Regions from separate parts of the Streptomyces sp. NPDC053750 genome, predicted to be linked through region 2. Evidence: predicted binding sites of a transcription regulator. Region 2 holds the regulator's gene; the other holds the start of a gene.

Region 1 (14,516 bases), on a different contig from region 2:
CCGCGACCGATGAGGGACTCGGTGTAGAGCTTGCGCACCGAGCGCTTCTTGTCGATCAGGTCGTACATCAGCGGCTGGGTGAAGGCCGGGTTGTCCGACTCGTTGTGACCGCGGCGGCGGTAGCAGATGAGGTCGATCACCACGTCCTTGTTGAACGCCTGGCGGAACTCGAAGGCGAGCCGCGCGACGCGGACCACGGCCTCCGGGTCGTCGCCGTTCACGTGGAAGATCGGGGCCTCGATCATCCGCGCCACGTCCGTCGCGTACATCGACGAGCGCGAGGACTCCGGGGCGGCGGTGAAGCCGACCTGGTTGTTGATGACGACGTGGACGGTGCCGCCGGTGCGGTAGCCGCGCAGCTGCGACATGTTCAGGGTCTCGGCCACCACGCCCTGGCCCGCGAAGGCCGCGTCGCCGTGGATCGCCACCGGCAGGACGGTGAAGTCCGTGCCGCCCTTGCCGATGATGTCCTGCTTGGCGCGGGCGACGCCCTCCAGGACCGGGTCGACCGCCTCCAGGTGCGAGGGGTTGGCGACCAGCGAGACCTTGATCTGCTCGCCGTCGAGGCCCGTGAAGGTGCCCTCGGCGCCCAGGTGGTACTTCACGTCGCCGGAGCCGTGCATCGACTTCGGGTCGAGGTTGCCCTCGAACTCGCGGAAGATCTGCGCGTACGACTTGCCGACCACGTTGGCCAGCACGTTCAGCCGGCCGCGGTGGGCCATGCCGATGACGACCTCGTCCAGGCGGGACTCGGCCGCCGAGTCGATGACCGCGTCCAGCAGCGGGATGACGGACTCGCCGCCCTCCAGGGAGAAGCGCTTCTGGCCGACGTACTTGGTCTGCAGGAACGTCTCGAACGCCTCGGCGGCGTTCAGCCGGCGCAGGATGCGCAGCTGCTCCTCGCGCTCCGGCTTGGTGTGCGAGCGCTCGATGCGGTCCTGGATCCACTTGCGCTGCTTCGGGTCCTGGATGTGCATGAACTCGACGCCGGTGGTGCGGCAGTACGAGTCGCGCAGCACGCCGAGGATGTCGCGCAGCTTCATCAGGGACTTGCCGGCGAAGCCGCCGACCGCGAACTCGCGCTCCAGGTCCCACAGGGTGAGCCCGTGCTCGGTGATGTCCAGGTCGGGGTGCTTGCGCTGCTGGTACTCCAGCGGGTCGGTGTCGGCCATGACGTGGCCGCGGACCCGGTAGGAGTGGATCAGCTCGAAGACGCGGGCGGCCTTGGTGACGTCGTCGTCGTGCGAGGCGTCGATGTCCTTGAGCCAGCGGACCGGCTCGTAGGGGATGCGCAGCGCCTTGAAGATGTCGTCGTAGAAGCCGTTCTCGCCGAGCAGCAGGTTGGCGACCTGGCGCAGGAACTCGCCGGAGGCGGCGCCCTGGATGACCCGGTGGTCGTAGGTCGACGTGAGCGTCATGACCTTCGAGATGCCGAGCTTGTTCAGGGTGTCCTGGGAGGTGCCCTGGAACTCCGCCGGGTAGTCCATGGAGCCGACGCCCATGATGACCGACTGGCCGGGCATCAGGCGCGGCACGGAGTGGACGGTGCCGAGGCCGCCGGGGTTGGTCAGGGAGACCGTGACGCCGGAGAAGTCGTCCATCGTCAGCTTGCCGTCGCGGGCGCGGCGGACGATGTCCTCGTAGGCCTGCCAGAACTCGAAGAAGTTCAGCGTCTCGGCCTTCTTGATCGCCGCGACGACCAGCTGGCGGTCGCCGTTGGGCTTGACCAGGTCGATGGCGAGGCCGAGGTTGACGTGTGCCGGCTTGACGAGGGTCGGCTTGCCGTCCTTCTCGCCGAACGAGTAGTTCATCGACGGCATGGCCTTGATGGCCTGCACCATCGCGTAGCCGATCAGGTGCGTGAAGGAGATCTTCCCGCCCCGGGCGCGCTTGAGGTGGTTGTTGATGACGATGCGGTTGTCGAACAGCAGCTTCACCGGGACCGCGCGCACGGACGTGGCCGTGGGCAGCTCCAGCGAGGCGTTCATGTTCTTCGCGACCGCGGCGGCGGGGCCGCGCAGGGTCACCAGCTCGGGGCCCGCGGGGCTCTCGGTGGCGGTGGCGTCCTTGGCGGGCGCGGCGGCCTTCGCCTGCGGCTTGGCGGCGGGCTTGGCCGGCGCGGGCTTCGCGGCCGGGGCGGCCGGAGCCGCCGGGGCGGCGGCCGCGGGCTGTGCCGCCGGCTGTGCGGGGGCGGCCGACCGGGGGGCCGCGGGGGCCTGCGCCGGGGCGGCGGGCTGCGCCTGCGGCGCCGGGGCGGCCTGCGGGGCGCCGGCGGTGTCCGTGCCCGTGGCACCGGAGGCGGCCTGGGCGGCGGGCGCCCCGGGCTTGTAGTCGGCGAAGAAGTCCCACCAGGCTCGGTCCACGGAGTTCGGGTCCTGGAGGTACTGCTGATAGATCTCGTCGACGAGCCACTCATTGGCACCGAAGGCGGCCGCGGGGTTCTTGCCCGCGTTGCCCGCTTGGTCGGTGTCGGTCGAGATGCTCGAGTTACTGGGGGACTGTGGCGACACGGCGAGAACCGCCCTCTTCCGCTTCACAAGATGGTGGACAGCGGGAATCAAGGCTACGCCTCCCGGACCCGGAAGGTCAGACTGGGCCCGTTCATCGTCGCGTAAGTCACATTGCAGACCGTGTTTCGGCGCTGGAAATGGCGGGAAACAAGCGAGGTTCTGTTGCGCTGGGGAAGGGGAGACCGGGACCCGGCGCGAAGAAAACGCGGGCCAGAGGTGGGCCAGTGCCTGATCACACGTGTCCGCCACCGCGGATGCCCGTGGATCTTGGTCTTCCGCTTCGAACCCTACGTCAACTCGACGTCGGTGGCAGGCCCGGAAGAGTGATGAGAATGCGGCAGCCCCGCTCGGATTCGGCCACACCGATCCGGCCGCCGTGCAGATCGACCGCCCAGCGTGCGATCGCCAGGCCGAGCCCGGTGCCGCCGTCGCTGCCCGGACCGTGCGGCCGGGAGACCGAACCCCGGTTGAACCGCTCGAACACCCGGCGCCACTCCGACCGCGGAATCCCGGGGCCCTCGTCGAGAACCTCCAGCTCGAGGGACTCGGGCAGCTCCCCGCGGCGCGCCCGGACCGTCACCCGGCCGTGCGGCGGGCTGTGCTTGACCGCGTTGTCGATGAGGTTGGCGACCACCTGGTGGATGCGCTCGGGGTCCGCGTGCGCGGTCAGGTCCGCCGGGAAGACGTCGAGGGCCAGGTGCACGTCGGTGCGGGTGTGGCTGCCGGAGCCGGAAGCAATGCCTGCGCGTGCCGACGCGACCATGTTGGCCTCCTTCAGCACGCCGGAGAGGTACGGCCACACCTCGAAGCGCCGCTTGCGCAGCGGTATGACGCCGTTGTCCAGGCGGGAGAGGTCCAGCAGCGTCTCCACCAGCCGGCCGAGCCGCTCGGTCTGCCCGAGCGCCGTGCGCATGGTCTCCGGGTCGGCCTGGGTGACGCCGTCGACGATGTTCTCCAGCACCGCGCGCAGGCCCGCGATGGGGGTGCGCAGCTCGTGGGAGACGTTCGCCACCAGCTCCTTGCGCTGGAGGTCCTGGGCCTCCAGGTCGTCCGCCATGCGGTTGATGGTGACGGCCAGGTCGCCCAGCTCGTCGCGGCGGTTCTCGCGCACCCGGCGCGTGTAGTCGCCGTGCGAGATGGACCGGGCCACGGCGTTCATCTCGTCCAGCGGCGCGGTCAGCGAGTGGGCCACGAACTGCGTGATCAGCAGCGTGGCGATCATCGAGAAGACCGTGATGAAGCGCAGCTCCGTCTTGGTGTGCACCGCGATCACCGAAAGACCGGTGGTGATCAGCACCGACGTGACGACCAGTGCGCCCAGCTTTGTCTTGATCGAGAACGGGCGTACGCCGCCCCAGGGCTTCCCGGGGCCTCTCCGTGCGGCTTGCCGCCCCTGGCTCATGGCGTCGGCGTCTCCAGCGCGTAGCCCACGCCGTGCACCGTGCGGATGCGCTCGGCGCCGATCTTCCGGCGCAGCGCCTTGATGTGGCTGTCGACGGTCCGGGTGCCGGAGGCGTCCGCCCAGTCCCACACCTCGGCCAGCAGCTGCTCACGGGAGAGCACCGCGCGCGGGGTGTTCGCCAGGCACACCAGCAGGTCGAACTCGGTGGGGGTGAGGTGCACGTCCTCGCTGCGCACCCGCACCCGGCGCTGCGCGTGGTCGATCTCCAGTTCGCCGAGGCGCAGGATGCCGCTGCGCGGCGTCGAGGCGGCCACGACGGCGCGCTCCACCCTGCGCAGCAGCACGTGCACGCGCGCGGCCAGCTCACGCATCGAGAAGGGCTTGGTCATGTAGTCGTCGGCGCCCACGCCGAGCCCGACCAGCATGTCCGTCTCGTCGTCGCGTGCCGTGAGCATCAGCACCGGTACCGGGCGCTGGGCCTGTACGCGACGGCAGACCTCCAGGCCGTCGAAGCCGGGCAGCATGATGTCGAGGATCAGCAGGTCGGGCTGCCAGGCCTCGGCGGTGTCGACCGCGGCCGGGCCGTCACCGGCCGTTTGCACCAGGAATCCCTCGGCGCGCAGGCGGGTCGCGATGGCGTCCACGATCGTCTGGTCGTCCTCGACCACCAGCACCCGGCGCTGCGCGCCCTGGGTGGCCGTCGCCGTGCCGTTGTGGGAGGTCTGTGTCTGCTCCATCGCCCGCCCCTGAGGTGTGCTTACCGGAATCAGTGGGGTGATTCCTCGTCTGCGCATGACTACGATTGACGCTTGAATGACCGCGTCAGGGCAGCAGCGTACGGGGAGTCCCCGCGCCTTTGCTATCCAGGCCCGACGCCGATGTGGACAACGTCGGGAACGCCCCGGGCAACGGGGATCTCTTCGGTACGCACCTGCTGGAACCCGGCATTACGCAAGGTTTCTTCGAATTCCGGAGAGGGCTGCGCGGACCATACGGCAAGCACCCCGCCCGGCCTCAACACCCGTGCGCAGCCTGCCAGTCCGGCCGGTGCGTACAGCCCGTCGTTGCCCTCGGTGACGGTCCAGCCGGGGCCGTTGTCGATGTCGAGGCAGAGCGCGTCGTACGTGTCGGAAGTCTCATTGACGTAACGCACCAGATCCGCTTGGACGATCTCCGCGCGGGGGTCGGCCAGCGCCTCGGCGGAGAGTGCGGCCAGCGGTCCGTCGCGGTGCCAGTCGATGATGGCGGACTCGCGTTCGACGACCGCGATCCGGCCCCAGCGGGGGTCGGCCGCCGCGTGTGCGAGCGAGAAGCCGACGCCGAGCCCGCCGATGAGCAGGTGCGGCGCGGCCCGCCCGCCGGAGGCGGTGAGCGCCTCGGCCGCCGCGTCGACCAGCCGCCGCTCGGAGCGCCCGTCGGAGGTGTCCATCAGGAAGCAGCCGTTCGCGATGATCTGGAGCAGCGCCCCGTGCCGGCGCAGGACGACCTCGCCGTGCGGGCCCTCGCGACGGTCCAGCACCTCGGGGATGTCGTGGGAGTCGTGGGAAGTGATGGCCATCGGCCCATCCTGGCAAAGGAATGCGGGCCGGCCCGACGGCGCTGTCCCGAGTAACCCGAGAGGTCCCGGTGGGTGGCATGGAGCGCATGATCGCTCAGAGCGAACACCCCTTGGGGAACAATCACGGACTCCCTTTCATTGAGTCGATGTAACTCAACTTGACTGCCGAAGGGGAGATCATGGCTGCTGAGTCCGCCGCCTTCACACCGCTCACCCTGCCCGTGCTGCCGCTCGACGACGAAGTGGTCCTGCCCGGCATGGTCGTCCCCCTGGACCTGAGTGACGCCGAGGTACGGGCCGCGGTGGAGGCCGCCCAGGCCGCCGCCAGGTCCGAGCCCGGCAAGCCCCGCGTCCTGCTCGTCCCGCGCGTCGACGGCACCTACGCCAGGACCGGCGTCCTCGGCACCGTCGAACAGGTCGGCCGCCTCGCCGACGGCGACCCGGGCGCCCTGATCCGCGGCCGGCACCGGGTGAGCATCGGCGCCGGCACCACCGGGCCCGGCGCGGCGCTGTGGGTGGAGGGCACGCGGGTCGACGAGACCGTGCCCGAGCCCCTGCCCGGTCAGGTCGCCGAGCTGGTGAAGGAGTACAAGGCGCTCGCCACCGCCTGGCTGCGCAAGCGCGGCGCCTGGCAGGTCGTGGACCGCGTCCAGGCCATCGACGACGTCTCCGCGCTCGCCGACAACTCCGGCTACTCGCCCTTCCTCACCACCGAGCAGAAGGTCGAGCTGCTGGAGACCGCCGACCCGGTCGTGCGCCTGAGGCTCGCCACCCAGCAACTGCGCGACCACCTCGCCGAGCAGGACGTCGCCGAGACCATCGCCAAGGACGTCCAGGAGGGCGTCGACAAGCAGCAGCGGGAGTTCCTGCTGCGCCGCCAGCTCGAAGCCGTGCGCAAGGAGCTGCGCGAGCTCAACGGCGAGCAGGACGGTGAGGAGTCCGACGACTACCGCGCCCGCGTCGAGGCCGCCGACCTGCCCGAGAAGGTCCGCGAGGCCGCCCTCAAGGAGGTCGACAAGCTGGAGCGGTCCTCCGACCAGTCGCCCGAGGGCTCCTGGATCCGCACCTGGCTCGACACGGTCCTGGAGATGCCGTGGAACGAGCGCACGGAGGACGCCTACGACATCCAGGGCGCCCGGTCCGTGCTCGACGCCGAACACGCGGGCCTGGAGGACGTGAAGGAGCGCATCACCGAGTACCTGGCCGTGCGCAAGCGGCGCGGCGACCGGGGCCTCGGCGTGGTCGGCGGCCGGCGCGGCGGCGCCGTACTGGCCCTGGTCGGCCCGCCCGGCGTCGGCAAGACCTCGCTCGGCGAGTCCGTCGCCCACGCGATGGGCCGCACGTTCGTCCGCGTCGCCCTCGGCGGCGTCCGCGACGAGGCCGAGATCCGCGGCCACCGTCGTACGTACGTCGGCGCGCTGCCCGGCCGGATCGTGCGCGCGATCAAGGAGGCCGGGTCGATGAACCCGGTGGTCCTCCTCGACGAGATCGACAAGGTGGGCTCGGACTTCCGGGGCGACCCGGCCGCGGCCCTGCTCGAAGTGCTCGACCCGGCGCAGAACCACACCTTCCGGGACCACTACCTGGAGGTCGAACTCGACCTGTCCGACGTGGTCTTCCTCGCCACCGCCAACGTCCTGGAGGCCATCCCCGACGCCCTGCTCGACCGCATGGAGCTGGTCCGCCTCGACGGCTACACCGAGGACGAGAAGGTCGTCATCGCCCGCGACCACCTGCTCCCGCGCCAGCTGGAGCGGGCCGGACTCGGCGAGGACGAGGTCACGGTCGACGAGGGCGCGCTGCGCAAGCTGGCCGGCGAGTACACCCGCGAGGCGGGCGTGCGCACCCTGGAGCGGTCGATCGCCCGGCTGCTCCGCAAGGTCGCGGCCCAGCACGAACTGGGCGAGCGGGAGCTGCCGTTCACGATCACGGACGGCGACCTGCGGGAGCTGATCGGCCGGCCGCACCACGTGCCCGAGTCCGCCCAGGACCCGGCGGAGCGCCGCACCTCGGTGCCGGGCGTGGCCACCGGTCTCGCGGTCACCGGAGCGGGCGGCGACGTCCTGTACGTCGAGGCGTCGCTGGCCGACCCGGAGACGGGCGCGGCGGGCCTGACCCTGACCGGTCAGCTGGGCGACGTGATGAAGGAGTCGGCGCAGATCGCGCTGAGCTTCCTGCGCAGCCGCGGCGCCGAGCTGGAGCTGCCGGTGGCCGACCTGAAGGACCGGGGCGTGCACATCCACTTCCCGGCGGGCGCGGTCCCCAAGGACGGCCCGAGCGCCGGCATCACGATGACCACGGCGCTGGCCTCGCTGCTCTCCGGCCGGCTGGTCCGCACGGACGTGGCGATGACCGGCGAGGTCTCGCTGACCGGCCGGGTGCTGCCGATCGGCGGGGTGAAGCAGAAGCTGCTCGCGGCGCACCGGGCGGGCGTCACCACGGTGATCATCCCCAAGCGCAACGAGCCCGACCTGGACGACGTCCCGGCGGAGGTGCTGGACAAGCTGGACGTCCACGCCGTCACCGACGTCCGCCAGGTGCTGGAACTGGCGCTCGCACCGGCGACGAACGGTGCGCGGCCGGAGGTTCCGGTCGCGGCGATGGGGGTACCTCCCAGGCTTTAGGCACTGGGGGAGGACGCGGCCGGATGACGCAGGGCCCGGTTCCCCTTTCAGGGAATCCGGGCCCTGCCCCTGCGTGAGCTCAGCCGTTGGCGAGCGCCCGGACGCGGTCCAGGGCGCCGTTGAACTTGTTGTGGTCCCCGACCGTCGGGCCGGACGAGGTGTACTGCCACATCGTGTAGTAGCCCCAGCCGGCCGGCAGGGTGCCCACCGTCGAGGCGTAGCGGGCGATCCACAGCGGGTTGTTCGCCGCGAAGCCGCCGTAGTTGCCGGTGCACTGGGTCCACCAGCTGGTGGCCGTGTAGATCACGGCGTCGCGGCCGGTGCGCGCCTTGTAGGTGTTCAGGAAGTCGCGGATCCAGGAGACCATCTGGCTCTGCGTCTTGCCGTAGCAGGTGGCCCCGTACGGGTTCCACTCGATGTCCAGCGCGCCCGGCAGCGTCTTGCCGTCGCGGGACCAGCCGCCGCCGTGGTCGACGAAGTAGTTGGCCTGGGCGGCGCCGCTCGTCGTGTCCGGCGTGGCGAAGTGGTACGCCCCGCGGATCATGCCGACGTTGTACGAGCCGTTGTACTGCTGGGCGAAGTAGGGGTTGGTGTAGTACGTCCCCTCGGTGGCCTTGACGTAGGCCCACTTGACGCCGCTGTTCCACAGGGTCGACCAGGCGACGTTGCCCTGGTGGCTGGAGACGTCGACGCCCTCGGTCTGGACGGCACGGCCCGGGACGGGGGTGCCGTGTTCACCGTCGTGTTCCGCGACGCCCATGCCCATGTGGGCGGAGCCGCGGGGAGGGGTGTCGGCGGACGACGACGCGTCCGCGGGGAGGGTGAGGACGAGGGAGAACGCGGCGAGCAGGATCCCGGTGACGGCGAAGCGCCGTCCGCGGGCCGATCCGGATCTGTGCACGGGCATGACGTGCCTCCGATGGCTCGGTGGTGCTCGGTGGGGGATGCGCGAGTGGGGAGCCTTGCGGTGGTGGCGTGGGCATGCCATCCGGCGTGCCCGGGCAAGACGCTACGCACGTAGAACGGCGGGTGGAAGAGGGCCTGGAATCTTCCGTTGGTCTAAGCCTGCGAAATACTTGCCGAGCTGCGGTGATGGCGATCCGTGGCGGAAACTTTCAGGAACGGCAGAATCAAGGCAGGGGCTGACGTGCACGAAGAGGGGAACGGCGGCGGTCACGGAGCTGAATCCGATCTGTCCCGCGGTGGTGTGAACCAACCGGAGTTCCTGGCACTGGAGCGGGAGTTGACGGTTCTGCTCCGGCGGGCCCGCGCCAACCAGGGCGAGATGGCCCGGGAGGTCCACCCCGACCTCGAGTCGTCCGCGTACGGCCTTCTCGTGCGGCTCGGCGAGTGCGGCGGCCAGCGGGCCACGGAGCTCGCCGCCTACATCGGCGTCGGCAAGGCGACGATGTCCCGCCAGCTGCGCGCCCTGGAGCAACTCGGCCTCGTCGCCCGCGAGCCCGACCCCGCCGACGGCCGTGCCTGGCTGGTCACCCTGACCCCGGAGGGCCAGCAACGCGTGGGCAGGGTGCGGGAGGCCCGCCGTGCCCGGTACGCCCGCCGGCTGGCCGACTGGGACCCGCGTGAGGTGACCGAACTCGCCCGGCTGCTGCACGAGCTGAACCGGGGGATGGAGAAGTAGGGCGGTCCGGAGCCCGCCGCGCTCAGAGCTCCGCGTAGGCCACCGTCGCGTCGTCGTGAGTCTTGCTGCGGCCCAGGAACTCCCGGGCCCCGGCCGCGTCCGCGCGCTCCAGCTCCCGCACCCGGTCCACCAGAGCCTGCGCGCCCTGCTTCCGCACCAGGGCGAGGCAGTCCGCCCAGTCGCCCTCCCGGAACTTCTCCACCCACCGCGCGGCCCCGTCCGTCAGCGCCGCCAGCGTCCGCACCTCGCCGCGCGGCAGCGTCCCCGTCACCGCCCGCGCCGCCACCGCCGGGTCCGCCGCGGCCGTGAAGAAACCGCCCTCCTTGTTGCGGAGGTTGGCGTCGACCAGCGCGTCCGTGGCGAGGGCCGAGCGGGGCAGCCGCGCCAGCCGGTCGTCCAGGACCGCCGAGACCGTGCCGTCCGGGACCTGGACCAGCAGGGCGGAGTCGGACAGGACCAGGTACTCGACGGTCGCGGGGGACCACCGCGCCAGGACCACGGTTGCCTGAGGTGTACGCGGGTGAGAAAGGTCACAGGTTTCCGCGTGTGCCGCCGCGGTACGCGCGATGGCGCGGGACAGGGCTTCGACGAGGGGAACATCCGGGAGTGAAACGGTCAGTTCGGTCAGGGCTCCGCCCAGGCGCGCCGTGAACCAGGGCACCGAATGCAGACAGCCCGTCCCGTTCCGGGGCGGCGTCACGCCGTCCAGCACGACGAGCGAACCACCCTGTCCCGAGGCCGGTAGTCCGACGCTCGCGAAGTCCTCGTTGGGGTGGTCGGCGAGGCCGGGTTCCGAGACCAGTTCCGTGCGCATCCAGCCAGTCTGCACGACCCCTTCACGGCGTCCGCAAAAGGCCCCCATCGCCCCCGGAATCGATGCGGCGGTGCAGGTCAGGCGCCGGATTTGGGGTGGAATTCGGCACTCCGGCAACGCGTGGCGGCACATAGTGCCACCGCCCGTCGCAGACGTCCAACCGGCGCGCCGCGCAGGCGTGTCGCACGAGCGCGCGGAACTTGCCCACCAACTCCCGTCCGGGGTTCACTCCTTCGGGTGGCGGGTCAGATGATGCGTGCCCACCGCCCACCGGCACTGGGAGGGTCGGGAACCGGTCGGGGGCCTGCCCTGCTCACGCGGCCTCCCCGCCCGATGCGCGGTCGGCGGCCGGGGAGCAGCCCAGAGCGTGGCGGAGGGTGCATGCCCCGACCGGCCAGTTGACGGAGCGCCACCCGGGCCCACGGGTACACGAGTCAGGAATGCGAGCACCGGTGCAGAAGACGCGGCCTCGTCGCACAGGCAAGCAGACGGCCCCCGCGGGGAACGCGGCGCGGACCCCCGACACCTCCACCCCGGTGCCGTCGGCGCCTCCCGTCGGCAAGGGCCGCCCCACCCACGTACGCAACCGCCTGATCGTTGCCGTGGCGGTCGTGGCCGCCGCCATCGCCGGAGCGGGAGCGCCCTCGATCATGGCCGCCTCCGGGCAACTGCACGACTCCCAGGAACTGGTGACGCTCGCCGAGCAGACCCAGGGTGCGCTGACCCTCGCCCACTCCCTCGCCGACGAGCGGGACGAGGTCACCCCGTACATCGCCGCCGGCCGCCCCCAGTCCAAGGCGCCCTCCGAGCAGCGCAGCGCCCGCGTCGACCGGCAGGTGGAGGAGCTGCTCGCCGACCCCGACACGCCCGCCTCCCTGCGCGAGGACCTCGACGCCGTAGCAGCGCTGCGCCGCGCCGCCCTCACCGGCAAGAGCACCGCGCTCCAGGCGCACCAGGCGTACTCGGAGGCGATCACCGAACTCCACGCCCTGGCCGAGGAGCTGGCCGAGCGGATGCCACCCCGGGCGGGCGCCGGCGCGTACGCCCTCGCCGAACTGGACACCGCCGTCCAGCAGGCCGCCGCCACCCGTGGCCTGCTGCTCGCGGCCCTCGGCGTGCCGAGCAGCACCGAGACCGTCATCGACCCGGTCACGGGCCTGCCGACCGAGTCCAGCACCTCCTCGGACGCCGACGCCGAGCAGCGCGACGCGCTCGCCGCCGCCGCCCAGCAGGCCAGGGTGCGCTCCGACGCCGCCCTCGCCGACTTCCGCGAGGGTGCGCCCAAGGAGGCGCGGGACAGCTTCGACTCCACGGTCGCGGGCCCCGAGGTCAACTCCGCCGAGAAGTACCTCGCCGGCCTCACGGACGAGCCGACGCTCTCCGACCGCGACCTGCGCACCAGCACCAAGCGGCTGGACGCGGCCCTCTCCGCCCGTGTGGACGCCATGCGCGGCGCGGAGTCGGCCCTGTACGAGAAGCGCGTCAAGGCCCTGGAGCAGCTGCGCGACGACGACGTCACCGAGCTGGAGATCCGGATCGCCGTCCTCGGCGCCCTGCTCCTGCTCGCCGTCGGCATCGCCACCGCCATGGCCCGCACGCTCACCCGCCCGCTCTCGGTGCTGCGCCGCGGCTCGGCCCGGCTGGCCGGCGCGGACGACCCCACGGCCGAGGAGCCGGTGGCCTTCACCGGCCGCAACGACGAGTTCGCCCAGGTCGTCCGCTCCGTCAACGCCCTGCACGCGCACGCCGCCACGCTCGCCGAGCGGGTCGCCACGCTGGAGGCCGACCGCAAGCATCTCGTCGGCCAGCGGCAGAAGATGGCCGACGCCCGCGAGGAACTGCGCGCCGAACTCGCCGCGTCCGCCGCCCAGCTGGACGTGGTGCGCAAGAGCATCGGTGGCACGTTCGTCAACCTCGCCCTGCGCACCCTCGGCCTGGTCGAGCGGCAACTCGCCGTCATCGAGAGCCTGGAGGAGCGCGAGCAGGACCCGGACCGCCTCGCCACCCTGTTCAAGCTCGACCACTTCGCCACCGTCATGCGCCGGCACAGCGAGAACCTGCTCGTCCTCGCCGGCACCGAGCACGTCCAGCACAGCGCCGGTCCGGTGCCGCTGGTCGACGTGGTCCGGGCCGCGGTCAGCGAGATCGAGCGGTACGAGCGGGTGCGCATCGCCGCGCTGCCGCCGCACGCGCACGTCGCCGGGTTCGCCGCCGACGACCTCTCCCACCTGCTGGCCGAGCTGATGGAGAACGCCACCTCCTTCTCGCCGCCGGACCTGCCCGTCGAGGTCTCCGGCTGGCTGCTGGAGAACGGCGAGGTGATGCTCTCCGTCCAGGACGAGGGCATCGGCATGGCCACCGAGCGGCTCCAGCGGCTCAACGCCCGTCTCACCGACTTCGACCCGGAGGCGCCGTACGACCAGGAGGGCGAGGACGGTCTCGGGCTCGGCCTCTACGTCGTCGCCCGGCTCGCCCACCGGCACGGGGCGCGGGTACGGCTGCGGGAGCAGAAGCAGGGCGGGGTCGCGGCCGTCGTGGTCCTCCCGGGCACGCTGCTCGCGGCGGCCCCGCCGGCCGCCCTCGCGCCGACCGTGCCGGTGTCCGAGGGCACGGGCTCCTTCACCCTGCCGGGCGCCGACGCGGAGGCCAACTCCAACGTCCTGCCCGGCCGCGCGGAGAAGGGCCGGCAGCGGGACGCCGACCCGCTGGTGGCCTCGGCGGAGGAGGCCGTACGGCGGGCGGAGGCCGACGCGGCGGATGCGGCCGACGCAGTGGGGGCCGCGGAATCGGCGCAGGCCCCGGCCCCGGAGACGGAGCCGCACTCCGAGCCGGAGACGGAGCAGCCGCAGGAAACGGACCGGGACGCCGGCCCGGAGCCGGCCCAGGAGCCCTCCTCGGCGCCGGCCCCTGCCCAGGAGTCCGCCCAGGAGACGCAGGCCCCCGAGGCCGGGAACGCCTCCGGTCGCGATCTCCCCGACGACACCACGATGGCCCTCCTGCTGCCGCCCCAGCCACCGGCACCCGCACCGGCACCCGCGCCCGCACCGGGACCCGGACCGGACGACCGCACGCCGGAGACCGACGCCTACACCATCGGACCGGACGCCCACGACCGCACGCCGGACGAGGGCGCGGCGCGCGGCGGGGCGAGCGAGCCGGCCGAACCCGTCACCGACAAGGGTCTGCCCAAGCGGACCCCGAAGCTCACCACTCCCGCCGCCGCGGTCCCACGGCCGCGCACGGCGGGTTCCGTCGACGCCGAGGCGCTCCGCCGCCGCCTGGGAGGGTTCCGCCGGGGGGCGGAGGCCGGCCGCCGCGACGTCGAGGCGGAGATCGCCGACCGGACGGAGCGGCACCAGGCACCGTCCGACCCAGCAGGGACAACCGAAGAAGCCACGGGGGGCACTGTCGAGGAGGCAAGCAGTTGACCGCTCCCAGTACCTTCGGACTGAGCATCGAAGCCCGTAATCTCCACTGGCTGCTGACCAACCTCGTCGAGGAGGTTCCCGGCATCGAATCGGTCGCGGTGGTCTCCTCCGACGGCCTGCTGCTCCTCTCCTCCGACCAGGAGCGGAACGACGCGGCCCGCGCGGCACAGACCGTGCGCCGCACCGGCCCGCGCGGCTCCGCAGCCGACCTCGCCACCGTCGTCTCCGGCGTCGGCAGCCTCACCGTGGGCGCCGCCCGGCTGATGGACTTCGGCGGCGTGAAGCACACGATGGTCGCCATGGACGAGGGCAGTCTGTTCGTGATGTCGATCAGCGACGGCTCGCTGCTCGGCGTGCACGGTGCCGCGGACTGCGACATGAGCGTCATCGCGTACCACATGGCGCTCTTCGTGGGCCGCGCCGGCCACGTCCTGACCCCCGAACTCCGCAGTGAGCTGCGGAAATCCCTGGAGACCGAGTCGACCTCGACGGGGAGTACCCGATGAGCAACACCCCCAGGAAATCCCCGAAGAACCTC
Region 2 (14,516 bases):
CCTTCTCTACGCGACCGCCCTGCGCACGGGGCGCGTCGCCCGCGGAGATGCGGATGCCATCCCCTGCCTGATGGAATTCGCGCTTCTCCATCCGGATCCGGACGACGCGAACTGGCTGCGCCCCGTACCCCCGTCGGTCGCGCTCGCGCAACGACTCAACATGATCGAGCGGGAGATCGCCGAACGCCGGCGGCTGTCCATCGACCTGGCAGACGCCTTCGAACCGTTCCTGGCGCTCGGTGCGCACGCCACTACCAGCACTCACTCGATCACGGTCCTCGAAGGTCTCGACCGCATCAACGCGGCACTCGACCTGGCCACGGCCGAGTGCCGGTCGGAAATGCTCACGGTGCAGCCGAGCAGCCGCCGCCTGGAGCACACCCTCCTGCAAGGCCTGGAGCGCGACAGACCCCTGCTCGAACGCGGAGTGCGCATCAGGACTCTCTACCAGCACACGGCGCGGTACAGCCCGGAAACGCTGGGCTACGTCTCCCAGTTCTCGGACGGCAAGGTCGAGTACCGGACCATCGACGAGTTGGTGGAGCGACTCATCATCTGCGACGAGTCCGTGGCCTTCATTCCCACGCGTGACGATCGCCAGGTGGCCCTGGAACTCCGTCACCCGGGGCTCGTCCGGTACCTGATCAAAGTGTTCGAGTTCATGTGGTCCCGCGCGGTTCCGTTGAGTACGGGCGCTCCCTACGAGACCGCGCCCGACGGCATCACAGAGATTCAGCATTCCATCGCCAAGCTGCTGGTCGAGGGCCACGTGGACGAGGCCATCGCCCGCCGCCTGGGCATGAACGTACGCACCTGCCGGGCCCACATAGCGAAACTGGCCCAAGCCCTCGGCAGCGGCAGCCGTGCCCAGCTCGGCTACCTCATAGCCCAGTCGGGAATTCTGGAGGAGGACCACCGGGACCTGGGAGGAGGCAGCCACGCGTGACCGATCGGGCGCACCACCACGGACCGGAAGAGCTGTGCGAGGCAGGGCTCGAGCTGTACACCCAGGCACTGCGCAAAGGACACGCGACCGTGTCGGAGGCCGATGCGACGCCCTGCCTCATCGACTTCGGGCTCCTGCAGCCAACCTTCGACGACGCGGACCTGCTCGGGCCCGTACCTCCGACCGTCGCACTGCATCGGTTGCTGCGTGCCTCACAGGAGCGCATCGCCGACGAGCGTCGCAGGGAAGAACAGCTCACCGAGTCCTTCGCGGCGCTCATACGCAGCTCGTCGCACATCGTGACCGGGGATACCTCCACGTTGAGACTGCTCAGCGGCAAGGAGCGCATCGACCGGACGATCGGGGAGGTCATGGCGGTGGCCACGGATCAGGTCCTGACCATCCAACCCCACAGCACGCACATCGGTCCGCATCCCCGTGTACACGAGGTCGCCCTGGCACGGGATCAGGCCCTGCTCGACCGGGGTGGCCGCATTCGCACCCTCTACCAGCACACGCTGCGCCACGCCCCCACGGTGGTCGCCCGGTACGAGCGTCTGTCCGGTGACGTGGAGGCCCGCACCCTCGACGAGATCACCGAGCGCCTCATCATCGTGGACCACACGGTCGCCTACATCCCCGCCAACACCGACCGAACCATGGCCCTCGAGGTTCGCCATCCCGCGCTGATCTCGTACTTCCTCACCACTTTCGACCGCCTGTGGCGCCTGGCGACCCCCATGCACCCCGACTCGGTCCGACGACCGTCGCCGGGAGGTGTCACCCACCGCCAACGCGCCATAGCCGCGCTCCTCATCGAAGGACACACCGACACCGACATCGCCGACCGCCTCGGCATGAACGTCCGCACCGCACGCGTCCACATCGCCAAACTCGCCGCCACCCTCGGCAGCGAAAGCCGGGCTCAGCTCGGGTACCTCATCGGGCAGTCGGGGATTCTCGACCAGGAACACTGACGGCGGAGGGTGCCGACGCGGTCCGGGGCGCGCCGTCCAGGCCCGCCTGGGCGATGCGGACGCCCAACTGGGTGCGGCTGGTGGCGCCCAGGGTTTCCGAGAGGCGGGCGATGTGGGCGCGGGCCGTGCGGACGCTGATGCCCAGGCGTTCCGCGATCACCGCGTCCTGGTGGCCCTCCGCCAGCAGCGCCGCGATGGACTGCTCGCGGTGGGAGATGCCCTCGATGCCCGTGTCGGGGAGGGGGGCGGTCAAGGGGATCGCGAGGCGCCAGAGGCGTTCGAAGACCGTGACCAGGTAGGCGATCAGGGCGGGGTGGCGCAGCTCCAGGGCCATCGTGCGGTCGGTGTTGGCGGGGATGAAGGCGACCGTGCGGTCGAAGAGGATGAGGCGGTCGATGACCTCGTCGAGGGTGCGGGCCTCCACCGCGTCACCCATCAGCTCCAGGTAGGTGAGCAGGCCCTGGCCGTGCCGGGCCACGTGCGTGTACAGGTCCCGCATCCGCACCCCGCGCCCGCGCAGCGCCAGCGCCCGGTGCAGCCCCTCCGACAGCTCGTGCTCACGCCGGATGCCGCCGGGCTGGACGGTGAGCACCTCCGTCGTGCACGCCTGCGTCGCCTCGTCCATCGCGGCCTGGATCCGCGAGAGCCCGTCCAGCACCCGCAGCGCCGTGCCCTCCGCCCCGGCCGGCGTCTGGATCTGGCGGCCCAGGACCGCGTACCACTCGAAGGCCTCCACCGCCGAACCCACCCGCCGCTGGCTCGCGCTGACCTCGTCGTAGACCCCCCGCAGCAGCCGCGTCATGACCTCCTGCGGGGAGGTCGGCACCAGCCAGTCCATGTCGTCAGGGTCGGGGTGCAGCAGGGCCAGTTCCAGGAGGCAGGGCACCGGTTCGGCGTCCAGGCGCGGCACCCGGCCGCGGCGTACGGCGCGGGAGTACACGCGGTCCCCGGCCGCGCACAGCCGGTCGGCGCCGTGTGGATGCTCCTCAGCCCCGTGCCCGGCCATCGCCCATCCCACCCCCGGTTCCGGCTCTTTCCGCAGCGCAACTATGCGCGGCCGGGACCGGCTCCGCAACACGGCTCCGGGCGGGAAGGAGACCGGAATACACCCTTGCGGGCGGTGTGCCCGGGCAGTGCACGGGACCGGTCCGGGACTACTTCAGCTTGATCTCCGCGCAGTCCGCCGCGTACTTGGCGGTGCAGATGTCGCCGACCTTGTAGATGCCGTCGGCGACGACGGTCTCCTTGATGTTGTCCTGCGTCAGGGCGACGACGGGGACGAGCTGGGCCGGGATGCCCTTGTGGGTGGGGCTGTCGACCTTGTCGCGGGCGAGCGCGTCGAACTGGATGTCCCGGCCCTGGACCCGCGCCACGGCCATCTCCGCGGCGCTCTCGGCCTCCTGCGGGTAGGACTTGTACACGCTCATGTACTGCTCGCCGGAGACGAGCCGCTGCACCGCCGCGAGTTCCGCGTCCTGGCCGGTGATCGGCGGCAGGTCGGTGACGCCCGCGTCCTCCAGGGCCTCGATGATGCCGCCCGCCATGGTGTCGTTGGCGGAGTAGACGCCCGCGATGTTGTCCTTGCCGATCTCCCCGATCGCCTCGGCCATGTTGGCCTCGGCGTTCTCCGCCTTCCAGTCCTTGGTGTCGAAGGACTGCGCGATCGTCACCTTGCCGTTCAGCTCGGACAGCGCCCCCGCCTTGAACTGCTTGGCGTTCGGGTCGGTGGGCGAGCCGTTCATCATGACGATCTTGGCGGAGCTGTCGGCGTCGTCGCCGAGCGCCTCGAGGAGGGAGCGGCCCTGGACCTCGCCGACCAGCTCGTTGTCGAAGGAGATGTAGGCGTCGATCGGGCCCTCGGCCAGCCGGTCGTAGGCGATGACCGGGATGCCGGCGTCCTTGGCCTTCTGCACGCCGTCCCCGATGGCCTTCGCGTCGACCGCGTCCAGGACGATCACGTCGACCTTGTCGTCGATCATCTGCTGCAGCTGCTGCGCCTGCTTGGACGCGCTCGCCTCGGCGTTGGCGTACTTGACCTCGCCCTGGTCACGGGTGAGGTCGGCGACCTTCGCCTTGAAGAACGGGTAGTCGAACTGCTCGTACCGCGTGTTCGCCTTCTCCGGCAGCAGCAGGCCCACCGTGATGTCGTTGCCCTTGGCCGGGCTCGCGGCGTCGCTGCTCTCCGACGCGCCGAGCGCCCCGCAGGCGGCCAGCGAAAGAGTCATCATGGACGCGGCCACGGATATGGCGATACGACGGGCACGGCTGCTCACTGCGCTTACCTTCCGACACACGGGTGGTGCTTGAGACCCAGGTGAAGGAAGCCAACGCTGTCTTCACGAAATCGTCAAGAAGTACTAGACCAATGAGACAGCACCGTTGCGAACGGGCCCGGAGGCTGGTGGACCTCCGGGCCGTCGTCGCCGCTTTCAGTCCGTGGACTGGCCGTGCCGCTTGGGACGCCAGACCACCAGGGCGCTGGTCTGCTGCACTTCCTGGTACGGCACCAGATCGCGCCGGTACGAGGCGTGCACCGCCGCCTCGCGCTGGCGCATCGCCGTCGCCGCGCCGTCGAGGGCGTCGGCCAGCTCCGCCACCCGGGCCTGGAGGGCGGCGACCTGGTTCTCCAGTTCGATGATGCGCTTGATGCCGGCCAGGTTGATGCCCTCGTCCTGCGACAACTGCTGCACCTGACGGAGCAGTTCGATGTCGCGGGCCGAGTAGCGCCGGCCGCGGCCGGCCGTGCGGTCCGGGGAGACCAGGCCGAGACGGTCGTACTGCCGCAGCGTCTGCGGGTGCAGGCCGGAGAGCTGGGCCGCCACCGAGATGACGTAGACCGGGGTGTCCTCGGTCAGTTCATACGGATTGCGTCGACGACCGTCCATCTCCTCATGCTCCCTTCGCGGCCTGGAACAGCTCCGCCCGCGGATCCTCGTCCGCGGTCGCCTCGCGATACGCCTCCAGCGCGTCACGAGCCTTCCCCGTCAGGTCCGTCGGAACACTCACCTCCACGGTGACCAGAAGGTCGCCGCGGCTGCCGTCCTTGCGGACCGCGCCCTTGCCCCGGGCCCGCATGGTGCGCCCGTTGGGCGTGCCCGCCGGCAGCTTGAGCGTGACGGGAGGGCCGCCCAGGGTCGGGACCCGGACCTCTCCGCCGAGGGCTGCCTCGGCGTAGGTGACCGGGACGGTGACGGTGAGGTTGTCGCCCCGGCGGCCGAAGACGGGGTGGTCCTTGACGTGCACGACCACGTACAGGTCACCCGCCGGTCCGCCCCGCTCGCCCGGCGTGCCCTTGCCGCGCAGCCGGATGCGCTGCCCGTCCGACACCCCGGCCGGGATGCGGACCTGCATGGTCCTGGAGGACTTGGCGCGTCCGGAGCCCTTGCAGACCTCGCAGGGGTCCTCCGCGATCAGGCCGCGGCCCTTGCAGTCCGGGCACGGGTCGGTGAGCGAGAAGCCACCGCCCGAACCCCGGGCGACCTGACCGGTACCGACGCAGGTCGGGCACACGCGCGGCGTGCCGTTCTTGTCGCCGGTGCCCGAACAGGCCTTGCAGGGTGCCTGCGAGGACATCCGCAGCGGGACCGTCGCGCCCTCGATGGCCTCCGTGAAGCTCAGGGTGACCTCGGACTCGATGTCCTGGCCGCGCCGCGGCTGGGTCCGCGTACCGGTGCCGGGACCGCCGCCGGTGCGGTTGAACAGGCCCCCGAAGACGTCGCCGAGCCCGCCGCCGAAGCCGCCGGCGCCCTGGCCCCCGCCCTGGGCGCCGCCTCCGAAGAGGTCGCCCAGGTCGAAGTTGAAGCTGCCGCCGCCCGCGCCCGGCCCCGGGCGGAAGCCGCCGTTGCCGAAGAGCGCGCGGGCCTCGTCGTACTCCTTGCGCTTCTTGGGGTCACCGAGGATGTCGTTGGCCTCGGAGATCTCCTTGAAGCGCTCCTCTGCCGTGACGTTTCCCTTGTTGGCGTCCGGGTGGTACTCGCGGGCGAGCTTCCGGTACGCCTTCTTGATCTCGGCCTCGGTGGCGTCCTTGGGGACGCCGAGGACCTTGTAGTAGTCCTTCTCGATGAAGTCCTTGGTGCTCATCCCCGACGTCCCTCCTCTCCGGCTCCTGTACTGACGTCAGCCCTCCTCCGGGCCACCGCTCTCCTTGTCGTCGGCCGCCTCGGACGGCTCCTCGGCCTTGACCGTCTGCGCCCCGGGCTGCGGCTCGGCGACGGCCACCCGCGCGGGGCGGATGGTGCGCTCGCCGATCCGGTACCCGGGCTGCAGGATCGCCACGCACGTCGTCTCGGTGACGTCCGGTGCGTAGGAGTGCATCAGGGCCTCGTGGATCGTCGGGTCGAAGGGCTCGCCCTCCTTGCCGAACTGCTGGAGGCCCAGCTTGGCCACCGTGGTCTCCAGCGACTCCGCGACGGACTTGAAGCCGCCGACCAGCTCGCCGTGTTCGCGGGCGCGGCCGACGTCGTCGAGTACGGGAAGCAGCTCGGACAGGAGGTTCGCGACGGCGATCTCCTTGACCGCGACGCGGTCCCGCTCCACCCGGCGGCGGTAGTTCTGGTACTCGGCCTGGAGGCGCTGGAGGTCCGCCGTGCGCTCGTTCAGCGCCGTGCGCACCTGGTCCAGCTGGGCCACCAGGCCCGCGTTCTCACTCGCGTCCCCGGCCGGGGCCGCCCCCTCTTCGGAGGCGGCCTGCGGCTCGGCGTCGTCAGGGGTGGCGCCGGAGGGGACGTCGGGCTTCTCGTCGAAACCCGGGGTCTCCTCCGTCACGCGGCACCGTCCTTGCGCTCGTCGTCCACGATCTCGGCGTCGACGACGTCGTCGTCGGCACCCTTGTCACCGGCACCGGCGCCGGGAGCCTCGCCACCGGCGGCCTGCGCGGCCTGGGCGTCGGCGTACATCGCCTGGCCCAGCTTCTGCGAGACGGCGGCGACCTTCTCCGTGGCGGTGCGGATCTCGGCGGTGTCCTCGCCCTTGAGCTTCTCCTTCAGCTCGGCGACGGCGGACTCGACCTCGGTCTTCACCTCGCCCGGGACCTTGTCCTCGTTGTCCTTGAGGAACTTCTCCGTCTGGTAGACGAGCTGCTCGCCCTGGTTGCGGGACTCGGCGGCCTCGCGGCGGGCGTGGTCCTCCTCCGCGTACTTCTCGGCCTCCTGGCGCATGCGGTCGACCTCGTCCTTCGGCAGCGAGGAGCCGCCGGTGACGGTCATCTTCTGCTCCTTGCCGGTGCCGAGGTCCTTCGCGGTCACGTGCATGATGCCGTTGGCGTCGATGTCGAAGGCGACCTCGATCTGCGGGACGCCGCGGGGCGCCGGGGGCAGACCGGTCAGCTCGAACATCCCGAGCTTCTTGTTGTACGCCGCGATCTCGCGCTCGCCCTGGTAGACCTGGATCTGCACGGAGGGCTGGTTGTCCTCGGCGGTGGTGAAGATCTCCGAGCGCTTGGTCGGGATCGTCGTGTTCCGCTCGATCAGCTTGGTCATGATGCCGCCCTTGGTCTCGATGCCGAGGGACAGCGGGGTGACGTCGAGGAGCAGGACGTCCTTGACCTCGCCCTTGAGGACACCGGCCTGCAGGGCGGCGCCGATGGCGACGACCTCGTCCGGGTTGACGCCCTTGTTGGCGTCCTTGCCGCCGGTCAGCTCCTTGACGAGCTCGGCGACGGCGGGCATACGGGTGGAGCCACCGACGAGAACGACGTGGTCGATCTCGGACAGCTGGATGCCGGCGTCCTTGATGACGTTGTGGAACGGCGTCTTGCAGCGCTCCAGCAGGTCGGCCGTCAGCTGCTGGAACTGGGCGCGGGTGAGCTTCTCGTCCAGGTGCAGCGGGCCCTCGGCGGAGGCCGTGATGTAGGGCAGGTTGATCGAGGTCTCGGTGGACGAGGACAGCTCGATCTTCGCCTTCTCGGCGGCCTCGCGCAGGCGCTGGAGCGCCATCTTGTCCTTGGAGAGGTCCACGCCGTGACCGGACTGGAACTGCTTGACCAGGTAGTCGACGACGCGCTGGTCCCAGTCGTCACCACCGAGGTGGTTGTCACCGTTGGTGGCCTTCACCTCGACGACGCCGTCGCCGATCTCCAGCAGCGAGACGTCGAAGGTGCCGCCACCGAGGTCGAAGACGAGGATGATCTGCTCGTCCTTGTCGAGGCCGTACGCGAGAGCGGCGGCCGTCGGCTCGTTGACGATGCGCAGGACGTTGAGGCCCGCGATCTCGCCGGCCTCCTTGGTGGCCTGGCGCTCGGCGTCGTTGAAGTACGCCGGTACGGTGATGACCGCGTCGGTCACCTTCTCGCCCAGGTAGGCCTCGGCGTCCCGCTTCAGCTTCTGCAGCACGAAGGCGCTGATCTGCTGCGGGTTGAAGTCCTTGCCGTCCAGGTTGATCTTCCAGTCGGTGCCCATGTGGCGCTTGACCGACCGGATGGTCCTGTCGACGTTCGTGACCGCCTGGCGCTTGGCCACCTCGCCGACCAGCACCTCACCGTTCTTGGCGAAGGCGACGACGGACGGCGTGGTCCTGGCGCCCTCGGCGTTGGTGATGACGGTGGGCTCGCCGCCCTCCAGAACGCTGACGACGGAGTTAGTCGTGCCCAGGTCGATGCCGACCGCACGTGCCATGGTGAATAACCTCCAGCTGACTTGAGTGGAACAGGCTCAAGTGTGCACGACGCCCGGCGATGGGTCAACAGAGGTGAGTCGAGCAGACTCAACTCTTATCCGTTCCTTACACGCAATGGCGCGCTGACCTGCTCGTTCTCACCGCTCTGGGCCTGACGAACCGGGAAAATCGACGCCCGCGCCGCCACACGAACGGGTGGGAGGGACGGGCCACGGACGGGGGCGCCGGACGCGTCACGGGACTCCCGAGGCTGTCCCACCCGGGACACCGTCCGGGGCCCGCGGGCCCGGGTGTCCGTCCCCGCCGCCCCACGAGTCCCATGGACCCCACGGGTCTCCGACCCCGCCCGCCGCGGCTCGTACACCCGCACCCGCAACAGCGCCACCATCCCGACGGCCACCACGCCCGCCACCCACAGCAGCGTCGCCCGCCCCGCCCAGCCGACGTGCACGAGCACGCCCGCGAGTACCCCGCAGAACGAGACCACGCCGATGACCACCACCGCACCCTGCGGGGCGAGCCCGAGCCGCCGCAGCCGGTGGGCGAGATGATCGGGTCCGCCCCGCCGCAGGGGCCGCCCGGCCAGCCGGCGCGAGAGGAGCACCAGGACGGCGTCGGCGACGACCGGCGCGGTCAGCGCGAAGAGCACCCCCGCGCCGGCCCGGGGATCGTGCCCCACCCGGGTGAACACCGCCGCCCCGGCGAGCAGGAAGCCCGCGAAGAGCGACCCGCACGCCCCGAGGGCGATCCGCGCCGGATACCGGTTGTGCAGCAGGAACCCGGCCAGCGCCGCGGCCAGCGCGCTCAGCAGCACCGCCAGCCCGCCCCTCAGCTCCGCCGTGGCACAGGCGCCGACACCGAAGGCGGTCACGATCCCCACCGTGCCGGCCACCCCGTCGGCGTGGTCCAGCCCCCGGAAGGCGGCGGCGACCAGCGCGATCCAGACCACGGCGAGCGTCCCGGCCACCGGCCCGGTCTCGCCGTACGGCACCACGCACGCCGCCGCCACGGCCGTACCGGCGACCAGCCACCGTCGCCGCAGCCGCCAGACGTCGGCGGCCAGGCCGAGCGCGCCGACGGCGGTCCCGGCGACGAGCAGTCGGCCGACGCCCGAGCCGAGCGGCACGACGCCGGTCCACTCCCCGGCCCACACGACCAGCCCGGTGACGAGGACCACGGCCACGCCGCCGAGCAGCGGCACGGGCCGCTGACGTCGCCGGTCGACGAGGGCGAGGCGCAGGGCGGGCGCCCTCAGCAGCGCGGCGAGCAGGGCGGCGAGGAGAAAGGAGGAGGCGGCGGCGGCGAAGGAGGCGGTGACGGCGGCGATCCCGTAGAGCACGGGCTCAAGATATGCCGAATATCATGATTTGCGATGAACGGCCCGTCGGGCCCGGCGTGGCGTCGAGCCGGACGGGGGAGCCCGGCGGTCAGGGTTGCCTCAGCGACGCAGATCACCGCACGTCCGACTACAGTGCGGCGGAGGATGGGGGTAGTCTCGAACGGACTGATTAAGTTACCGCTTAGTAATAACCGCCCTCTCGCAACCTCGCAGGCCCGAGGAGCCCCCAATGCAACTCGCCGCGATCATCGTGTCGCTGGTCCTGATCGTGGTCGGCGTGGCACTGTTCGGCCGCGCCGTCCTGCAGATCGTCAACTACATGCGGCTGGGCCAGTCGGTGCCGGCCGGCACGCGGACCGACGAACCCGCGCAGCGCACTCTCACCGTGGTCCGGGAGTTCCTCGGCCACACCCGGATGAACCGCTGGGGCATCGTCGGGGTGGCGCACTGGTTCGTGGCGGTGGGCTTCTTCTCCCTGCTGCTGACGATCGTCAACGCGATCGGCCAGCTGTTCCAGGCCGACTGGATCCTGCCGGTCATCGGCGACTGGGCGCCGTACAACGTCTTCGTCGAGTTCATCGGCACGATGACGGTGCTCGGCATCCTCGTCCTGATCGCGATCCGCCAGCTGAGCAAGCCGAACAAGCCGGGCCGCAAGTCCCGCTTCGCCGGCTCCAACTTCGGCCAGGCGTACTTCGTCGAGGCCGTCATCCTCATCGTCGGCGTCTGCATCTTCATGCTGCACGCGCTGGAGGGCGCCCTCCACCACGTGGACGGCTACGAGGCGTCGTTCTTCATCTCGTACCCGGTCGTCTCCGCGCTCCAGGACCTGGACCTGAGCACCCTCCAGAACCTGGTCTACTTCTTCGCCGGCCTGAAGATCGCGACCTCCTTCATCTGGATGATCACGGTCGCCCTGAAGACCGACATGGGCGTGGCCTGGCACCGCTTCCTGGCCTTCCCGAACATCTGGTTCAAGCGCGACGCGAAGGGCGGCACCGCGCTCGGCGCGCTGCTCCCGATGACCTCGGGCGGCAAGCCGATCGACTTCACCGACCCCGGTGACGACGACGTCTTCGGTGTCTCCCAGGTCGAGCAGTTCTCGTGGAAGGGCCTGCTGGACTTCTCCACCTGCACCGAGTGCGGCCGCTGCCAGTCGCAGTGCCCCGCCTGGAACACCGGCAAGCCGCTCTCCCCCAAGCTCCTGATCATGTCCCTGCGCGACCACGCGCACGCCAAGGCCCCCTACCTGCTGGCCGGCGGCGGCAAGACGATGGAGGGCGAGGAGAAGGCGTCCGAGGAGCAGCTGGCCGGCGTGCCCGCCGCCGCTCTCGCGGAGGCCGAGCGCCCGCTGATCGGCACCGCCGAGGAGAACGGCGTCATCGACCCCGACGTCCTGTGGTCCTGCACCACCTGCGGCGCCTGCGTCGAGCAGTGCCCCGTCGACATCGAGCACGTCGACCACATCGTCGACATGCGCCGCTACCAGGTCATGATCGAGTCGGCGTTCCCGTCCGAGGCGGGCACCATGCTCAAGAACCTGGAGAAGAAGGGCAACCCCTGGGGCCTGGCGAAGAAGCAGCGCCTGGAGTGGCTCAAGGAGGTCGACTTCGAGGTCCCGGTCGTCGGCAAGGACATCGAGGACCTCACCGAGGTCGAGTACCTGTACTGGGTCGGCTGCGCCGGCGCCCTGGAGGACCGCGCCAAGAAGACGACGAAGGCCTTCGCCGAGCTGCTGCACATGGCGGGCGTCAAGTTCGCCATCATGGGCGGCGACGAGAAGTGCACCGGTGACTCCGCCCGCCGCCTCGGCAACGAGCCCCTGTTCCAGGAGCTCGGCATGGAGAACGTCATGTCCCTCAACGCCGCCTTCGGCGAGGAGATGGACGACGACGGCAAGGTCACCGACGAGTCGCGCAAGCCCAGGTCGGCGAAGAAGATCGTCGCCACCTGCCCGCACTGCCTCAACACCCTCGGCAACGAGTACCCGCAGCTCGGCGGCGACTACGAGGTCATCCACCACACCCAGCTGCTCCAGCACCTGGTGGACGAGGGCAAGCTGGTCCCGGTCACCCCGGTCGAGGGCATCATCACGTACCACGACCCCTGCTACCTGGGCCGCCACAACAAGATCTACACGCCCCCGCGCGAGATCATCGCCGCCGTCCCCGGCGTCCGCAACGAGGAGATGCACCGCCACAAGGAGCGCGGCTTCTGCTGCGGCGCCGGTGGTGCGCGGATGTGGATGGAGGAGCGGATCGGCAAGCGCATCAACAACGAGCGCGTCGACGAGGCCCTGTCGGTCAACCCCGACATCGTCTCCACCGCCTGCCCCTTCTGCCTCGTGATGCTCACCGACTCCGTCAACGGCAAGAAGAACGACGGCAAGGCCAAGGAATCCATCCAGGTCGTCGACGTCGCCCAGCTCCTGCTGGACTCCGTCAAGACCCCGGCCGACCCGGCCGGCGACCCGGAGCCGGAGAGCGAGCCGACCCCGGAGCCGGTGAAGTAACCGGCCCCACCCCGGCAGCCCGGTCCACGGCGGCCCCCGACCCCCACGGGTCGGGGGCCGCCGCCGTTCCCCGACAGGGGAACTGCGGGTCGCGCGGCCAAGTTAGGGTGCCTGCGCAGCATCAAGGGGAGGGGACACCAACACCATGCAGAACCGATTCACTCGGGCCGTCTCGGTACTCGCCGGCCTCGTACTCGCCGGCTCGGGCCTGGCCGTCGTCAACGCCGCTCCGGCCGCGGCAAGCGTGGAGGACTGCCCGAGGGGCTACTTCTGCGGCTGGTCGGGCAAGGACGTCAACGGCACGATGTGGAAGACGAACAAGAACGTCGCGGACCTGGGGGGCTGGGCCGGCGACATCCACTCCTACGTCAACCGCACGAACGCGGTCGCCTGCTTCTACGGCGAGAGGGACTACGACAGGACGAGCCACCTCTGGTCCGTGGAACCCGCCGACGCCGACGGGTACCCGTACTACGGGGACATGTCCACCGTCATCCGCTCGATCAAGTTCGTCCAGGACGCGCACGAGTGCAACGTGCCCGACCACCCGGCCTGGGCGGCCTCGCCCCAGTCCGCATCCCTGGGCTTCGGCGACATGGACGGCGACGGCAGGGCCGACATCATCAGCCGCGACCGTGCGGGACGCCTGTGGTTCACCTCCGGCGACGGCACGGGCCGGATCATCGGCACCGGCGGCTGGAACGGCATCAACGCCCTGACCCGGCACGGCGACTTCAGCCGCGACGGCCACGAGGACGTCATCGCCCGGGAGGCGTCCACCGGCAAGCTCTGGCTCTACCCCGGCACCGGCACCGGCGCGGTGGGCAGCCGCAAGCTGATCGGCACCGGCGGCTGGAACGGCATGCGGGACATCACCGCCTTCGGCGACCTCACCGGCGACGGCCGCTCCGACCTGATCGCCACCGAGAAGTCCACCGGCAAGCTCTACCTGTATCCCGGCACCGCCGGTGGCGCCCTCGGCAGCCGCAAGCTGATCGGCACCGGCGGCTGGAACACCATCAACGCACTCGTCGGCATGGGCGACACGAACGGCGACGGCCACCCCGACCTCTACGCCCGCGAAGCCTCCACGGGCAAGCTCTGGCTCTACCCCGGCACCGCCGGCGGCGCCCTCGGCTCCCGCACGCTCATCGGCACCGGCGGCTGGAACGCCCTGGGACACCTGTTCGCCGTCGGCGACTTCAACGGCTCCGACGCCCCCGACCTCGTCGCCGTCACCAACAAGAGCTACGTGATCGACGGCTGGTCGGGCAATCCCGGATGGCAGCTCGCCTACCTGGGCCGGGGGGACGGCCGCATCGACGCCGCCCGGCGTGTCACCGACGGTTGGTGGGGGTTCACCGACTTCTGCTGACGGCGCCCGTGCCGCCGGGCCGACCGCGGACGGCCCGGCCCCTAGGGGACGTCCCGGTCAACTCCCGTAAGGGATGTCACAGCTCGGCCGCAAAGGAAGCCCCGAATGGCCGGGCCCCGCACGTCACTCTTCGGGACCAGGTACGTTCGAAGGCGTGGCTGGATTCAGGATCGGACGCGGCCGGGACAACGGCGCTCCTCACGCGCGACCGCAACACCCACCGTACGGACAGCAGGCGCCCCAGGGACCGTCGTACGGCGGCCCCGCCGCGCCTCGGCAGCCGTACCCGCAGCAGCCGTACGGCGGTGGCGGCCCCGGCGGGTCCCCGTGGCCGCAGGCGCACGGCGGCGGGCACGGGGAGCCGGAGTACTTCGGCGACGGGGGCGGCTACCCCCAGGGCGGCCCGCACCCACCGCACGGCGGACCCGCCCCGCAGGCCCCGTACGACCCGTACGCGGCCAACAACCCGGGCCACACCCAGGCGTTCACCGTCGGCGACGACCCCTACAACCAGGGCGGTACCTACCGCGCCGGCGCCACTCCGCCGCCCGGTCCGGTCGGCCCCCGCCTGCACTGGAAGGACCTGCTGAAGGGCGTCGTCCTCGCCCCCAACCAGACCTTCCTCCAGATGCGGGACTACGCGATGTGGGCCCCGGCGCTCATCGTGACGTTCCTCTACGGCCTGCTGGCGGTCTTCGGTTTCGACGGCGCCCGCGAGGAGGCGATCAACGCCACCCTCTCGAACGCGATCCCGA

Evidence for each region. Region 2 encodes HspR, which represses chaperone genes until heat shock. Its sites were predicted from a motif close to TTGAGNNNNNNNNNCTCAA; they were not measured.
Region 1: lon (endopeptidase La) is a predicted target of HspR. The motif match lies at 5,609-5,627, and genes of this name have one in related genera.

The regions. Positions count from the first base shown of each region.
Region 1 covers NZ_JBITXB010000006.1:123,587-138,102, reverse strand. The annotation lists gene ACIGO6_RS18900 (multifunctional oxoglutarate decarboxylase/oxoglutarate dehydrogenase thiamine pyrophosphate-binding subunit/dihydrolipoyllysine-residue succinyltransferase subunit) at 1-2,510, opposite strand, end outside; gene ACIGO6_RS18895 (sensor histidine kinase) at 2,803-3,912, opposite strand; gene ACIGO6_RS18890 (response regulator transcription factor) at 3,909-4,649, opposite strand; gene ACIGO6_RS18885 (spermidine synthase) at 4,772-5,470, opposite strand; gene lon (endopeptidase La) at 5,650-8,094, shown strand; gene ACIGO6_RS18875 (lysozyme) at 8,174-9,001, opposite strand; gene ACIGO6_RS18870 (MarR family winged helix-turn-helix transcriptional regulator) at 9,242-9,736, shown strand; gene ACIGO6_RS18865 (protein phosphatase 2C domain-containing protein) at 9,759-10,550, opposite strand; gene ACIGO6_RS18860 (nitrate- and nitrite sensing domain-containing protein) at 10,991-13,978, shown strand; gene ACIGO6_RS18855 (roadblock/LC7 domain-containing protein) at 13,975-14,484, shown strand; gene ACIGO6_RS18850 (DUF742 domain-containing protein) at 14,481-14,516, shown strand, end outside.
Region 2 covers NZ_JBITXB010000004.1:225,922-240,437, forward strand. The annotation lists gene ACIGO6_RS13700 (helix-turn-helix transcriptional regulator) at 1-946, shown strand, start outside; gene ACIGO6_RS13705 (LuxR C-terminal-related transcriptional regulator) at 943-1,923, shown strand; gene ACIGO6_RS13710 (LuxR C-terminal-related transcriptional regulator) at 1,886-2,929, opposite strand; gene ACIGO6_RS13715 (sugar ABC transporter substrate-binding protein) at 3,078-4,196, opposite strand; gene ACIGO6_RS13720 (heat shock protein transcriptional repressor HspR) at 4,353-4,808, opposite strand; gene dnaJ (molecular chaperone DnaJ) at 4,813-6,003, opposite strand; gene grpE (nucleotide exchange factor GrpE) at 6,040-6,687, opposite strand; gene dnaK (molecular chaperone DnaK) at 6,684-8,534, opposite strand; gene ACIGO6_RS13740 (MraY family glycosyltransferase) at 8,630-9,874, opposite strand; gene ACIGO6_RS13745 (heterodisulfide reductase-related iron-sulfur binding cluster) at 10,104-12,386, shown strand; gene ACIGO6_RS13750 (FG-GAP-like repeat-containing protein) at 12,532-13,761, shown strand; gene ACIGO6_RS13755 (Yip1 family protein) at 13,835-14,516, shown strand, end outside.